Regions from separate parts of the Ferrimonas pelagia genome, predicted to be linked through region 3. Evidence: predicted binding sites of a transcription regulator. Region 3 holds the regulator's gene; each other region holds the start of a gene.

Region 1 (2,203 bases), on a different contig from region 3:
AGTCGGTATTGCTGGCCACGATAGGAGCACTGGCACAGCGGGCGCCGTCATTTTGACCGGACGAGGGGCCATAGGCGAACAGCGTGGCGCCATTGGCAATGTTGGCGGGATCACGCAAGTCCAGCCGAAAGATCTGACCATCCTGATTGCGCGAGACATAGAAAAAACCGGACTTTTCGAAATAGCCAGCGCCAAAAGTGCCAGTGATCCCCGCATCGGCGACCACCGTCGCGCTGCCGTCGCTGGTATCGATCCGATGCAGCAAGCCGCTGCTGTTATCCAGGGCATAGAGGTTGCCATCGCCCGGATGGAAGGCAAAGTCCGTCAGGTTCAAACTCAAGTCGGCCCCGACGATCTCGCTGGCTTGCATCGCATCGGGCCCAACCAGCGGAATGGCAAATAAGCCGGTGTTCTTCTTGTAGACCCAGTACGTACTGTCAGCCACATCCCCAACGAAAAAATGCACCCCCTGAGGCAGCCCGGTCACCCCTTGCGCAGTCGCCTGAAAGTCACTGTCGATCTGAACCACATCCTTCAGATCCTTACTGAAGCCATAGATATAGCGCTCGGACTCATCAAAACCGACCGCATTAACGGTGCCAGAGATCCCCGTACTGCCGGCAAGCAGATCCGCTTTGCCGGTGACCAGATCGACCCCGTACACCACCGTCGTGGGATCCTGAAAAAGAAACGCTTCGGTCGGGCATTGATCAAATGGCGCAGCCCATAGTGATATCGGGATAAAACTGAGTAGTGCCGCTGATATCCGCATAGCAAGGTTCCCTAAGTGAACAAGTAATCGTTCACATCAAGAGCCGTGCCACTTTTTAGATGACTGATTTCTATATATATATTCGGGCCAAGCGCCAGCCCACTTTGCAAATTGCAAAAAAAACGCCACTCCGAAGAGTGGCGCTGTCCGTGTCTGGTCTATCAGGCGCGTTTGAACAGCAAGGAGCCGTTGGTGCCGCCAAAACCAAAGGAGTTACACAGGGCGTAATCCAACGCCACCTTACGCGCACCTTCGGTATTAAAGTCCAGATCGCACCCGTCACTTGGATTTTCCAAGTTAATGGTGGGTGGCACTTCTTGGTTATGCAGAGCCAAGATGGTGAAGATCGCCTCCACCGAACCCGCCGCCCCTAACAGGTGACCGGTCATCGACTTGGTCGAACCCATGATCAACTGATACGCATGCTCGCCGAACAGGCCTTTCACCCCGTTCACCTCAGCAATGTCACCGGCTGGCGTGGAGGTGCCGTGGGCATTGATGTAACCCACGGCTTCTGGCGCGATCCCTGCGTCGTCAATCGCATTGCGCATCGCAGCAGCACCGCCACGGCCATCTTCTGGTGGCGACGTCATATGGTGCGCATCGCCACTCATACCAAAGCCAGACAACTCGGCGTAGATCTTCGCACCGCGTGCCTTAGCATGCTCGTACTCTTCCAGTACCACCATGCCGGCACCATCACCGATCACAAAGCCATCCCGATCCTTATCCCAAGGACGAGACGCCTTCTGAGGATCGTCATTGCGAGTCGAGAGTGCCTTGGCCGAAGCGAAACCACCGACACCCAGTGCGGTCGTCGCCATCTCTGAGCCACCGGCGATCATCACATCCGCATCGCCATAGGCGATCATCCGTGCGGCGTGGCCAATGTTGTGCACACCTGTGGTACAGGCCGTGGTGATCGCAATGTTTGGCCCGGTAAAGCCGTACATGATGGACAGGTGACCCGCCACCATGTTGATGATGGTGGACGGGATAAAGAATGGCGAGATCCGGCGGGGACCGGACTTTTGATACTGAGCGTAGTTCGCTTCGATCAAAGGCAGACCGCCAATCCCTGCACCGATGGCAGCGCCCACTCGATGGGCATTGCCGTCATTGATCTCCAAGCCCGAATCTTTCAGCGCCTGGATAGAAGCCGCCAGACCGTACTGGATGAACAGATCCATCTTTCGGGCTTCTTTCTTCGGCAGGTAAGCTTCGACGTCGAAATCCTTAACCGAGCCAGAAAAGCGCACAGCAAACTCGCTGGCATCAAAATGGGTGATCGGCGCGATGCCGCTTTGACCCGCCAGCAGGTTATTCCAGGTGGTTTCTACATCATTACCGACTGGGGTAACCGCCCCAAGTCCGGTAACAACGATGCGACGTTTGCTCATAGCATCCTCCGACAAAAACAAAAACAGGCGG
Region 2 (2,203 bases), on a different contig from region 3:
CCGCCGCTAATACCCAGCGCACGACGAGCACAAGGCTCAGGACGAACAGGAGCAGGGCGACGAGCCCGGTCAGCAGGTAGGGCAGGGCGGAGCGTTGTTGGAAGTCGTGCTGGCGATTGGCTTCGGACTGCACCCCAAACAGGGCGGCCAGTATCGAGCCGATGATCCGGATCACTGAGTGGGCCTACGGTTATCTTGCGGCCGATAGAGCAGTTCAAGCAGATCAACGAAGTGGATCTGGCCGCTGTCACTGCCGGCGATCCACTGATGCCACTTGAGCTTGGCCTCCGCCTGGAGGCAGGTACCTGTGCACTCTTGCTGCAACCAGCCATAAGCCGACAACGCCAGCAGCGCAGCGGCGCCCGTCAGCAGCATTCCCTTTAGGTGTTTGCGGTTTCGCAAAAACACAATCGCCTCCCGAGTCGATCTCTGGAGGCGATTATATCAGCGGTGTTGCAAAAGTGCTAACGGCGCTAATCGTTAGAAGTAAAAGTTAACACCGGCGACGTAATTGTCTTTTTCTTCTTCATGGTACACCGCGCCGCCAAACACCTCGATGTGATCATTGATGGCATAGCTTGCGGTCAATCCCAGATCATAGAAGCCGGACGCTTCGTCGGGCTCGGTATAACCGACGTGGGCGCTGAGGACAACGTCAGCAGGCAGGGTAAAGTCGTAGCCCCCCTGGAAATACCATTGTTCTATGTGCTGATCATAGAATAGGGTGACGGTCGCATCCGCAATGGCGGCGCCTGCGTACCATTCGGTGGTGTGGCCACCGACGCTCGGGTAGTAGTAGCGGGTCACTCCGACATCCAAAGAAAGGCTGTCGCTGAGATCAAAGCCATAGCCCGCCCACCAATCAACCTCGGTTTCGGTATCGCCACCGTTATCGTAGGTGGACGCCCAAATGCCGGCGTACAGGCCTGAGCCGTGAGCTAAGTCAGCCCCACCCTGAACGGCAAAATCATCGTCGGAAAGGCTGACACCACGAAACAGGTAGTTACTGGCCAGTGTCGCGTTAAAACTCAATTCGGTATCGGCGCCTAACTCAATGGCAGCGACAGAGCTCGAAGCGGCCAACACGGACGCGGCTACTACGTGAGGTACAATCTTTTTCATCATCCAATCCCTAATTATCCAATGGTGGGCTCGAGCCCGGAACGTCATGCTTCAATGCGGGGTGGACCTGGGGGTAGGAGCACCATAATCGCAGCAGGGATGGAATTGCAAACGGCTCATAAAAGACCATTTGGGTCTGATAAGTGAAAGCGATTAACATACCAAGCTCAAGTCGCCGACTAAAGAGCAACGGTATATGAAAGAGTTTCTGATCTGCCCTTCGATCCTGTCCGCTGATTTTGCCCGCCTCGGGGAAGATGTGTCCCAGGTGCTCAATGCGGGCGCCGATGTGGTGCATTTTGATGTTATGGATAACCATTATGTGCCCAATCTGACCATCGGTCCTCTGGTGTGCCAAGCCCTGCGCGCCGATATGGATAGACGTGGGCTGACCGTGCCGATCGATGTGCATCTGATGGTGAAGCCGGTGGATCGCCTAGTCCCAGACTTTATTAAGGCCGGAGCGTCGATCATCACCTTCCACCCTGAAGCGTCTGAGCACATTGATCGAACCTTGCAGTTGATCAAGGCCGGTGGCGCGCAGGCCGGCTTGGTGTTCAACCCCGCAACCCCGCTGCATTACCTCGACCATGTGATGGATAAGCTGGATGTGATCCTGCTGATGTCGGTTAATCCCGGCTTTGGTGGTCAGTCCTTTATTCCGGGTACTTTGGACAAGATCCGTCAGGTACGCCAGCGCATTGAGGCCAGTGGCCGCGATATCCGCTTGCAGATCGACGGCGGCGTGAAGGTGGATAATATTGCCGAGATCGCGGCGGCCGGGGCGGATATGTTTGTCGCCGGCTCGGCGATCTTCAATCAGCCGGACTATCGGGCGGTGATCGATCAGATGCGGGCAGAGTTACAGGGAGTAACGAACTGATGGCTTTACCGGAGGTACGCGCGATTGCGTTTGATCTGGACGGCACACTGGTTAACAGCGGCCCCAGCTTAGCTGCGGCGGCCGCTGCAGCATTAGTGGATATGGGGCGGACGCCTTGTGTGACGCAGGATGCATTGGGCTGGATAGGGAATGGGGCTGAGGTATTGATCCGCCGCGCATTGTCCGCGGATGTGACGA
Region 3 (2,203 bases):
CTGATGGCGGTGTTGCAGACCCGTAAGGATCTCAACAAAACCCAGCGGCTGGAAAAACTCGAGCAGCTACTGGAAGAGTTCAACATTACCCATATCCGTGAAAGCCTGGGCATGGCGCTGTCCGGCGGTGAACGGCGCCGAGTCGAGATCGCACGGGCACTGGCCGCCGATCCCCAATTCATTCTGCTGGACGAGCCGTTTGCTGGGGTCGATCCGATCTCCGTGATCGACATTAAGAAGATCATCCAACACCTCAAGTTGCGCGGTCTAGGCGTCTTGATCACCGACCATAATGTGCGCGAAACTCTGGATGTGTGCGAATACGCCTACATCGTCAGCCACGGTGAAATGATCGCGCAGGGCGCACCAGAAGAAGTGCTCAACGACAAACTGGTTCGCTCCGTCTATCTGGGCGATCAGTTCAAACTCTAGTGTTGCTCCCTACCGCCCCAATACAGGGACGCCAGAGACACACAACAAGGATCGGGTACCAATGAAGACCTCCCTGCAACTAAAGCTGGGTCAGCAGTTAACCATGACGCCGCAACTGCAACAGGCGATCCGCCTGCTGCAATTGTCCACCTTAGATCTCCAGCAGGAGATCCAAGAGGCGCTGGAATCCAATCCTTTGCTGGAAAGCAGCGACGAGTTTGAACAACAGACTGAGAACAACGACAACAACACCGATGGCACGGCCAGCGACAACAACACAAGCAGCGAGACGAGCTCGGACGAGGGCTTTGAACCCACCGAGCAAGCCGCCATCGAGACACCCGAGGCCCTGTCTCAAACCGATATGTCCGACGATCTGCCACTCGACAGCACCTGGGACGACGTCTATAGCGCCGCCCCTGCCCCAATGGCCAGCGCGATACGGGACGACGACAGCCAGTATCAAGGCGAAACCAGCATGGATCTGCAAAGCCACCTGATCTGGCAGATGGAATTGACGCCGATGACCGACACCGATCGGGCCATCGCCACCACCATCATCGATGCCATCGACGAGCACGGGTACCTCACCGTCAGTGCCGAGGAGATCCTGGAAGCCCAGGGCGCCGACGAGATCGAGCTGGACGAAGTGATCGCCGTCCTCAAGCGGGTACAACAGTTTGATCCCGTTGGCTGCGCCTCCCGCGATCTGGCCGAATGCCTGCAGATCCAGCTGGCCCAGTTACCCGCAGAGACCCCATGGAAGGCAGAAGCCATTATCCTGTTACAGCAACATATGGATCTATTGGCCAACCGCGACTTTCGTACCTTGCTGCGGCGCACTAGACTCAAAGAAGATGAGTTACGAGATGCCATGGCCTTAATCCAATCACTCACTCCCCGCCCCGGCAGCAGCATCGCCGCCAGCGAGAGCCAATATGTGATACCAGACGTCTCGGTCAGCAAGAAACAGGGGCGCTGGGTCGTGGAGCTCAATCCCGATGCGATGCCAAAGCTGCGCATCAATGAGCAATACGCCGCCCTCAGTCGCGGGGCGCGCAACAATGGCGATAGCCAGTTTGTGCGCGGCCATCTGCAGGACGCAAAATGGTTTATTAAGAGCCTAGAGAGCCGAAACGACACCTTAATGAAAGTGGCCAATTGCATCGTTCAGTATCAACAAGGCTTCCTCGAATACGGCGATGAGGCCATGAAACCTATGGTACTCAACGACGTCGCCGAAGCGGTAGACATGCACGAGTCCACCATCTCCCGCGTCACCACCCAGAAGTACATGCATACCCCACGTGGGATCTTTGAGCTAAAGTATTTTTTCTCCAGTCACGTCAGTACCGACGGCGGCGGCGAGTGCTCCTCGACCGCGATCCGCGCGCTGATCAAAAAACTGGTGGCCGCTGAGAGCCCCAAGAAGCCGCTCAGCGACAGTAAGATGGCACAGCTTCTCGCGGAGCAGGGCATTCAGGTTGCACGGCGTACCATCGCCAAATACCGGGAAGCCCTCTCCATCCCCCCCTCGAACCAGCGCAAAACCCTTTAACGCGCAATGGAGGTCACCTTATGCAGATCAATCTTACCGGGCACCACGTCGACGTTACCGAAGCCTTAAGAGACTATGTGCATGAAAAATTTGAGCGATTGGAACGCCATTTCGACCACATTAACAATGTACATGTGATCCTCAATGTACAAAAATTGCAGCAGATCGCCGAAGCGAAGCTGCATCTGAATGGGGGGGAGGTGTTTGCCACCC
Region 4 (2,203 bases), on a different contig from region 3:
ACGGTGGCCTGTCAGGGCAATGAGCTGGCACCGTCACAGCTGGCTGCCTTGTTGCATACCGGCTACCTGCGTGGGGAGGGCAAGGGGGTGCGACTGGTGGGGATCAGCGTGACCTTGGCATCGCACAGCAGTCCTCAGTTGAGCCTGTTATAAGCCCATTTCGAGGCGATAAGCGTTCAGTCGTGCGGGGTAATAACTCACTAGTTGATCCCCATCAAGCCGGCCTGGGGCGGATCCTTCTAGGCTGAAAGCGTGGGTGCGAAAACGTGGCCCATTCACATCGGAAACCTTCGTTGAGGAGGCCGTTATGAGGATCCGAAGCCGTTACCGTCAGATCATCACCGCCAGTGGTATGTTGATATTGGTTGGCGCCGTCTTGTTTGTGTTGGGAGGGATGTTTACCCAGGCACAACCCCTAAGGGACGTGGATTATTTTGATAATTACAGCGGTGAAAAAACCTACTGCCGCACCATCAACCACTATGCCAACGATGAAGCGAAACTGGCCCGACTGGTGTCCTATGCCGACAACAATGCCATGGACTACCTAATGTGGCGGTTTGGCAAGGAGAAGGGCAGGGACATGGTCAGTACCTGCGAGAAAGCCCGGCGGGCGCATATCATCGAGCGTTGTGCGGGGGCTGAGGAGCTGTCGGTTGAGCAAGTGGTGTTGGAATATAACCGTGAACGGATCAAGCAGAAGGGACTGATTTAACCCGACTCCACCATCGGCTCCCGGCGAAGAGCCCTGAGTATGCCCCTTATTGGTGCAATGCGCCATATGGGGGCCTGCCGTTGGTGCGCTGGCGGCGCGAGTCGCCGCGCCGGCGTCGCTGGCAATGACAGATCGGTGTTGGCCCGCTCCTTGCTGTAGAAGTAGACAACCAAGGAGTGATAAGCCCATGAGCGCAGTTGGCACCCTCGTCGTCACCGATCTGGACGGCACCTTACTGGATCACCACACCTACCAATACGATGCGGCGCAGGCCGCACTAGCGCTGTGCCGACAGCGTCGGATCCCGCTGATCTTTAACACCAGCAAAACCTTGGCCGAGAGCCAGGCGTTGGCGTCGGCCCTGTCGCTGCATTGGCCCATGGTGGTGGAGAATGGTTCAGCCATTCATCTGCCTGAGCCGCTGGAGGGCGAGCCGCGCGCCGTGATCCTGGGGCAGCCGCGACAGCAACTGGTGGCGTGGCTCCAGCGGGAGCGGCAACGCGCCGGTTTCAGTGTGCAAGGTTTCTCCGATTGGTCTGTTGCCGAGCTAGCGGCGCACACCGGTCTCAGTCTGGCTCAGGCCGAGCTGGCGCAGCAGCGAGAATACTCTGAGCCGCTGTTATGGCAGGACACGGAGCATGCGTTCCTGACATTTCAGGCATCGGCCCGGGCGCAGGGCTTTACCTTGCTCAAAGGCGGGCGCTTCTTTCATCTGTTGGGCCAGACCGACAAGGGGCGGGCCACCACTTGGCTGCGCCAGCACTATCACACGCGGTCGGGTCAGCCGGTGCAGATCATCGCCTTGGGGGATGGGCACAATGACAGCGCCATGCTCGCGGCGGCCGACGTCGCGGTTCAGATCCGCTCGCCGGTACATCCCTTCCCGCCCAAGCCCGCGGCCAAGCGGGTGATCCAAACCGAGCTGTGTGGCCCGGCAGGTTGGGCGCAAGCCCTGTTGAGCCTGTTGGATCCACAGCCAGCAGCGGCACATTAGGAGCGTAAGCATGGCGGACTATTATCAGAACGGGATCATCACCACTTTGCACAACCTGTCCAACCGACCGGTGGCCGAGTTGGAGCGTGAACTGCTGCAATTCAGTCAACACCGGCCCTTAGGCTTGGTGTTGCCGTCGCTCTATTCTGAGCTGCAGATCGATGCTCTGCCTAAGATCATCGAGGAGCTGGTTCAGGTGCCCTACCTGTCCCAGATCGTCGTGGGGTTGGATCGGGCCGATCGGGACGAATACGTCCAGGCGCTGAAGTTCTTCGATCAATTGCCGCAGCCGCATCGGGTGCTGTGGCATGACGGGCCGAGGCTGCGGGCACTGGATGCGCAACTGCAAGCCAAGGGGCTGGCGCCGGATCAGCCCGGCAAGGGGCGCAACGTCTGGTACTGTTTTGGTTATGTGCAGGCGACCCGCCGGGTGGAGGCCGTGGCGCTGCATGATTGCGACATCCTGACCTATGATCGCAGCCTGTTAGCGCGTT

Evidence for each region. The regulator sigma-54, encoded in region 3, starts transcription at its own class of promoters, with help from an activator protein. The targets are predictions, from matches to a motif close to GTTGGCACGNNNNTNGNNT.
Region 1: the regulator sigma-54 is predicted to act here: its motif matches at 807-825, upstream of ABEA08_RS06385 (LruC domain-containing protein).
Region 2: the regulator sigma-54 is predicted to act here: its motif matches at 1,270-1,288, upstream of ABEA08_RS19535 (TorF family putative porin).
Region 4: the regulator sigma-54 is predicted to act here: its motif matches at 853-871, upstream of ABEA08_RS04955 (HAD-IIB family hydrolase).

Annotation. Positions count from the first base shown of each region.
Region 1 covers NZ_BAABJZ010000016.1:32,687-34,889, forward strand. The annotation lists gene ABEA08_RS06385 (LruC domain-containing protein) at 1-772, opposite strand, end outside; gene fabF (beta-ketoacyl-ACP synthase II) at 934-2,172, opposite strand.
Region 2 covers NZ_BAABJZ010000103.1:83,207-85,409, reverse strand. The annotation lists gene ABEA08_RS19545 (DUF2970 domain-containing protein) at 1-175, opposite strand, end outside; gene ABEA08_RS19550 (Dam family site-specific DNA-(adenine-N6)-methyltransferase) at 1-10, shown strand, start outside; gene ABEA08_RS19540 (hypothetical protein) at 172-408, opposite strand; gene ABEA08_RS19535 (TorF family putative porin) at 481-1,122, opposite strand; gene rpe (ribulose-phosphate 3-epimerase) at 1,319-2,005, shown strand; gene ABEA08_RS19525 (phosphoglycolate phosphatase) at 2,005-2,203, shown strand, end outside.
Region 3 covers NZ_BAABJZ010000105.1:19,028-21,230, forward strand. The annotation lists gene lptB (LPS export ABC transporter ATP-binding protein) at 1-432, shown strand, start outside; gene ABEA08_RS20240 (RNA polymerase factor sigma-54) at 494-1,990, shown strand; gene hpf (ribosome hibernation promoting factor) at 2,011-2,203, shown strand, end outside.
Region 4 covers NZ_BAABJZ010000012.1:45,923-48,125, forward strand. The annotation lists gene dinB (DNA polymerase IV) at 1-153, shown strand, start outside; gene ABEA08_RS04950 (hypothetical protein) at 308-715, shown strand; gene ABEA08_RS04955 (HAD-IIB family hydrolase) at 903-1,709, shown strand; gene ABEA08_RS04960 (glycosyltransferase family protein) at 1,720-2,203, shown strand, end outside.